DNA from 2 places in the Marinococcus sp. LNHM5E3-2.1 genome. Region 2 is predicted to be linked to the other one. Evidence: riboswitches for the same ligand, from Rfam matches in the RefSeq annotation. Region 2 holds a riboswitch; the other holds the start of a gene.
What was found. Region 2 has a riboswitch for glycine ahead of ACTRXH_RS03480 (serine dehydratase beta chain). Riboswitches for the same ligand answer to the same signal wherever they lie in the genome.

Region 1: linked by a shared signal. The riboswitch ahead of gcvT (glycine cleavage system aminomethyltransferase GcvT) and the one ahead of ACTRXH_RS03480 (serine dehydratase beta chain) in region 2 are both predicted to bind glycine.

What each region holds. Positions count from the first base shown of each region.
Region 1 is NZ_JBQLIB010000012.1:30,093-33,500, reverse strand. It holds gene gcvPA (aminomethyl-transferring glycine dehydrogenase subunit GcvPA) at 1-495, opposite strand, end outside; gene gcvT (glycine cleavage system aminomethyltransferase GcvT) at 513-1,619, opposite strand; glycine riboswitch at 1,701-1,788, opposite strand; glycine riboswitch at 1,792-1,880, opposite strand; gene ACTRXH_RS12805 (MBL fold metallo-hydrolase) at 2,074-2,715, shown strand; gene ACTRXH_RS12800 (CapA family protein) at 2,816-3,408, opposite strand, start outside.
Region 2 is NZ_JBQLIB010000001.1:676,900-680,307, reverse strand. It holds gene ACTRXH_RS03495 (hypothetical protein) at 124-690, opposite strand; gene ACTRXH_RS03490 (RDD family protein) at 738-1,157, opposite strand; gene ACTRXH_RS03485 (GNAT family N-acetyltransferase) at 1,271-1,783, opposite strand; glycine riboswitch at 1,939-2,043, shown strand; glycine riboswitch at 2,047-2,124, shown strand; gene ACTRXH_RS03480 (serine dehydratase beta chain) at 2,203-2,700, shown strand; gene sdaAA (L-serine ammonia-lyase, iron-sulfur-dependent, subunit alpha) at 2,697-3,408, shown strand, end outside.

The sequences.
Region 1 (3,408 bases), on a different contig from region 2:
CGTTCCAGAGACGACGATGGTACGGCGCCTCCCCCTGTTTTCACTTGCGGCCATCAGTGCTGCTTCTGCGAGCGCTGTCGGTCCGTCATACATAGACGAATTAGCGATATCCATTCCCGTAAGTTCACTGATCATCGTTTGAAATTCAAAGATTGCCTGCAGCTCGCCCTGCGAAATCTCCGGCTGGTACGGAGTATATGCCGTGTAAAATTCCGAGCGCCGGAGCACATGATCGACGACTGTCGGTATATAATGCTCGTACACCCCTGCCCCGAGATAGGAGACGCAGTCCTGCACGCTGGTATTTCTGTTACTGAGGCGCTTCATTTCCTTTAGAAGATCCGTTTCGCCAAGAGCCTTCGGCAGATTCATTTCTTTGGAAAAGCGAATATTTTCCGGTACGTCCTCAAACAATTCACCGATCGAATCCACACCGATCGTTTTAAGCATTTCTTCTTTATCCTCGCCGGTTACCGGCAGATAGCGATAATCCATTCTGGTGCCTCCTCTGTTTATTTTTCCCGTTTATAAAAGGGCACAGCTGCCACTTTTGCGCGTTTGGCTTTACCCCGCACATCCACTTCGACAGCCTGACCGAGATTCGTCCATCCAATATTCAGAAGTGCAAGTCCCACATTTGCTTTCAGCGTCGGCGACTGAGTGCCCGTAGTTACCCAGCCGATTTCCTTTCCGTCATCATTGTGTACCATGTAACCCGGGCGCGGAATTGCTTTATCAACCATTTCGATCCCGACAAGTTTACGTTTTAATCCCGCTTCTTTTTGTTTTTTTAAAGCTTCTTTACCAATGAAATTATCTTCCTGCTTCAGCTTTACGCAAAAGCCGATGCCTGCTTCAAGCGGCGTAATATTTGCGCTCAGCTCCTGGCCGTAGAGCGGCAGCTTCGCTTCAAACCTCAGGGTGTCTCTAGCGCCGAGACCGCATGGAATGAGTCCTTCGGATTCTCCTGCTTCCATGATCGTCTCCCAGCAGCGGATGGCCTCTTCAGCCTGGCAGTATAATTCAAAGCCGTCTTCTCCGGTATAGCCGGTTCTTGAGATGATAATATTTTCCGCTTCTCCGACTGAAGCACCGGCAGCAAAACGAAATGGCAGAATCTCTGCAAGAGAAGCATCGGTTACTTTCTGCAGCACCGTTTCTGCCACCGGGCCCTGTACAGCGATTAGTGCAGTTTCTTTCGAAATATCGGTAATACTTACGTTTTTCGTTACGTGGCGGCGAAGCCATTCCTGATCTTTTTCAATGTTAGCTGCGTTCAAAACGAGCATGTATTTTTCTTTTTCGAGCTGGTACACGAGCAGATCGTCAACCGTACCTCCATCTTCATAACACATGGCGGTATAAAGTGCTTTTCCGGGTTCTGCATTTTTTATGTTGTTTGTGAGCATATACTGCAGAAATTCAGCAGCACCCTCTCCTTCTACGATCGCCTCACCCATATGGGAAACATCGAACAGACCAGCCTTTGTACGAACCGCCTCGTGTTCGTCTTTGATGCCGGAAAACTGAACAGCCATTTCCCATCCGCCAAAATCGACGGTTTTTGCTCCGTGTTTTTCATATACCGGATACAGGGGTGTTCGTTTTAATTCTGCCAAGAAAATCACCTCATCATTATTTTCTGAAAAATCAAAACAAGAAAAAGCATAAAAAAGACAGAACTCCATAAGATATGGAAGCTCTGTCCTATAACCAGAAAGTTTCTCCTTTCCGTCGTACGGAAAGAGTGTCTTCGTGGGTGGCTTCTAAAAGAAGCGCTCTCCAGAGGAGCGTCCAGTAAGAGTCTGTTTGCCTGAGAGATTCACCTGTTACGGCTTGCTCCTTCGGCGCTGCCTGGCAGTCTCTCCCCTTACCATCATCCGCGCATTATATGTACATCTTTATTTGCTCATATTCTATCACTAATTCAGATAAAAACCAATGCTGAAAAAAATTAACCCGAACATTTCCGATAAATTGTACTGCATCATTCGTTTATCACTTTGGATCAATCATTTCTTCTCACTGTAATATTGTTTATACTAAAATCAGCATAAAAATTGGAGGGAAACTATGAACTGGAAACAGCTTCCACTGGGACCACTGCAGACAAACTGCTATGTTCTGTACGATAATGATAAAAACGCCGTAATTATTGATCCGGCCGGGGATGCCGATAAACTGCTCACCTATCTTCAGGAAAACGAGATGCGTCCTGTTGTCATTCTGTTAACACACGCCCATTTTGATCATATCGGTGCGCTTGATGCCGTGCGGGAAGCCTACAATATCCCTGTTTATCTTCATGAGCATGAAAGGGACTGGCCTGGGGACGCCCAAAAAAACGGCTCCGGACGCATGATGCCGGAGGCTGCGTTTACTGCAAAGCCCGCGGATCACCTTCTGCAGTCCGAAGGAACGCTTCAATTCGGCAGCTTTGAATTCCAATGGCTTCATACACCGGGCCATTCGCCGGGAAGTGTTTCCTATTGGCATAAAGAAACCAACACAGTCTTCTCCGGCGATGTATTGTTTTCAGGTGGTGTTGGACGTACTGACCTTTACGGAGGCGACATGGATACTCTGCTAGCCTCTATTCACGAGCAGCTGCTTGAACTCCCGGAAAATACAATAGTAGCCTGCGGCCACGGCCCCTTCACCGATATCGAAGCCGAAATGGATTCCAACCCGTTCATTAATGGGTTTGGCGCATAAAAATAAAGACCTCTGATTTAAAATTAGAGGTCTTTTAATATCTTAATACAGTAAATGAAATTATTTATGCATTCCCGCCCAGTTTCAGACGGTTAGTATTTTAATCGTTTGCTTCGATCCATTGATACACATGCTCGCGCAGATCCTCTTCGGTTTCACCACCTTCAGCAGGGTGGTCTGCTTCGGCCATCGGCTTCACTGTGTACTGATCCTCAGGGCCCGGTACAACCTGGGTAAAATCAACGTTAGGCTCTGTAATCTTCACGTCTTCGCCGTCTTTTTCCACATCGAATGTAGCAATACCGCCTGTATCGGTATATTCCTGATCCTGACCGGAGTAGAAATTGCCGAGAGAATAATAAACAAGCGTTTCATTTCCTTCTTCACCCTCCACCCATTCCATCGGCTGAAGCACGTGAGGGTGATGACCAATAACTACGTCCACTTCCTGGTCTGCAAGAAATTGGGCCAGCTCTTTTTGTTCTTCATTCGGAAGGCGCTCGTATTCATTTCCCCAGTGCATATTGACGACTACGATGTCCGCGTCATCTCTCATCGCTTCGACATCTTCCTGTATTTGTTCTTTATCAATTTTCTGCACGACATATTCATGCCCCTCCGGCACCTCGATGCCGTTCAGCCCGTATGTATAGGAAAGCACCCCCATGTCTACGTCCTTCACATTTACAATAC
Region 2 (3,408 bases):
ACACGAAGCAAACGTTTACCAAATGCTTTTATGTTGAAAGCAATCATCAGCAGAGCGCCGACGATCAGCATATCCATAAGCAAGTCCACGGCTCTTCCCTCCTCAAGACAACGTGACTTCAACCTAGCCGCTGTTCTGTAAAAAGGCTTTAATTTGTTCACGGTGCGCGTCGGTGTCCGCCCTGGCCTCTTCTGAATAGGAGAGGGAATAGGTGCCTCCCTTCGCGTAAAACGTGTACGTAATCGGCCCACTCTGGATATCCCGGCCCACCGGACGTCCCCCAATACTGAGCACGTCATCGTGAGCGCCGAATACCATCTGATCGCCCGCTTCGTAATTTAAAATAATGTGAATGTCGTTGCTGTTGATGCCGTACACAAGCCGTGTACTGTAGTCCTCTTCATACCGGTGCCGGTTGCCCGCGTCCTGAAAATAAGGAAGAAGCTCGTCCTCTTCTTCCTCGCTGTACCAAATCTCCACTTCCTCGGGCTCCCCCTCTTCATTCTCGTTAATCTGCGCCCTCGAAACCGGTGCATCGTTCAACAACGGAAGCGGCACTTCTTCTCCCCATTCCGTTTCTATATTTCCAGGGACCTCTTCCTCTTCCTCCGTATAGTAAGAAGGTACGGAACAGGCGCTTAAAAGGATGAATATGCCAGCTGCCCCGGCAGAAAAGATCTTTTTTATCATGTATTTCCTCCGCTCGCATGATTGGCGTTACCATCCCGATAGTAAAGCTACCGGCTTTTTTTCACCACCCGGGTGCCCGCAAGAAAATCGTGCAGGGCCCGTTTGTCCTTACGGACAAGCACCATAATTATACTCGTGATCATCAGTATGTATAGAGTAATTCCGTACAAAATATTAGCTACGAGCACGCGCATCAGCATTGCCCCGATGCCAAGCTTCCTTCCGTCCATTTTCACAATCTGAATGCCCATGGCATACTTCCCGACCGTCTGGCCCTGCCATACTATCGGCAGAATCATGGAATATAGAAGCGATCCGGCACCGGAAAATATATCGACATTCACTTCATCGGGGTTGATCCATAGCATGGCCAGCATACTAATGAGAAGAATGGGGAAAGAAAGCAGGAGGCCGTCAATAACAATAGCGAGCAGCCTGCTGCCAAAACCGGCAGGTTCCTGTTGCATACATACACTCCTTTAATCACTCTTGTTGTAAGCTCTTCTTTTCTATTTTTTCATAATAATCTAATTTTTGGAAGTGACAATCTCCCTGGTTCCTTAATTTTCCAACGAGGTTCTCAGTCTGTCGGGAACAACGCAGTGTTCAGCCGGCCCATCACCAGCACATTGTAAAACGCGCCACGGGCAAAATGGGCTTTACGGAGCGTACCTTCTGGTTCAAACCCGCGGCTTTTATACAGCTGTACTGCGCGCGTGTTTTCTTCCACCACATCGAGCTCCAGCCGGAATAAGCCTAAATAATTATCGGCGATATCCAGCAGATGATCAAGCAGACGGCTGCCGATCCCCCGGTTCTGAAACTCATCGTGCACCGCCATGGCAGTCATGCCGTAGTAATGCAGCTTACCGCTCAGCACCTCCAGAGAGCCGATACCGACGACCCGGCCGCCGTACTCGGCAACAATCACATGATCGTTCGCCGTCAGCCCTTCAATAAATGACTGGCTGGAGGTTCTTCGCTCCGAAGGGAGTCCCAGCGTATAATGCATGACAGAAGGCTGGCGCCGGAGAATATTAATGTCTTTTTCATCTTCTGCCATGACGGGGCGCAGAATAATTTGTTCGCTCATAGTCGCATCCCTTCATTTCTTTCGGTAAATTGGTTTATTATTCCAGGCTAACAGGCTGCATCCAGTATATCGCTCTCATGCCAGCTGTCAAAAAATAGGTTTACTTTTCCAGACCGGATGTTTACACTAAAAGTAACAAAATATTGGTTTTGCAGATGAATGTATTGGGAGAGCCTGTAGAATATTACAGCACCGAAGGAGCAATTCTTCCCACCAGCCGGGAAGAAAAAACTCTCAGGTACCAGGACCAGTACAGGATGCACCTCTGGAGAAGGTATGCGTACCTGCCGAAGAAGAAAATTCTTGTCAAAGAATGAAATCTTTCAGGCACACAGACAGAGAAACGGCGATTCAGGCCGTTTCTCTGTCTTTTTTTGCATTAATGTAATCGTTTTCAATTCAAATTTGGAGGAATCGCTATGGAGTTTGACAGCTGTTTTGATATTATCGGCCCGATTATGGTCGGTCCCTCGAGCTCTCACACAGCGGGGGTCGTATCGATCGGGAAATTTGTGCACGACTGGCTGGGAGAGGTCACAGATGTGACAATCACGTTCTACGGCTCTCTCGCCTCCACCTATCAGGGACACGGCTCGGACAAAGCCATAATCGGCGGCCTGCTCGGATTATCCGCCCACGACACCAACGTCCGGAGTGCGTATGCGCTGGCCAAAGACGAAGGCCTTCGTTACGACTTCCAGTTCTGTCCGGGCACTCCAGGCGGATGCCACCCGAACACTGTACATCTTCAGGCATCGTCCGGCATAGAAACCGTCCGCGTATCCGGCGCCTCCATCGGCGGCGGAGTGGCCTGCATTTATGGAATTAACGGTCATGACACCAGCATTAATTTGGGAACGGGTCCGGATATTTTATCGATTGCAGCCCGCACGAAAAAGGAGGCGTCATTTATATGAACGATACCATTGAAAGTATTGTACAGGAATGCATGGCTCAGGACATTTCCATTGGCGAGTGGATGCTGCGCCGTGAGGTTCGCCGCTCCAATTTTTCCCGGGAGCAGATTTTCGGACGCATGCAGGAGCGGCTGCAGGTAATGAAGCAGGCGGTCCGGGACGGAGTGAGTGACATTACGGAAACAGAGAGCAGGCTCTCGGGCGGTGATGCTTACCGGATGCATCAGTATAATCAAAACACCGACCCGTTATCCGGACCGGTCATCAGCACGGCGATGGAAGCAGCGATGGCCACGTCGGAAAGCAACGCAAAAATGGGCCTTATCGTCGCAACTCCCACGGCCGGGTCCGCAGGTATACTACCGGGCATTCTGGTCTCTCTCCAGGATAACCGCAGCATCGATGATGACACCCTGACGATGGGGCTGTTCACAGCAAGTGCCATCGGTTACGTATTTGCGAATCACGCCTTTATTTCCGGCGCGGCAGGCGGCTGTCAGGCGGAAATTGGCTCAGCGACGGCCATGGCTGCGGGCACGATTACGGAGCTGCAGCATGGCTCCCCGGAGCAGGCAGCCCACGCCACCGCAATAGCAATGAAGTCCCTTCTCGGACTCGTATGTGATCCGGTTGCCGGGCTCGTCGAAGTGCCGTGCGTGAAAAGAAACGTCATCGGCACCTCCATCGCTTTTTCAGCGGCCGATATGG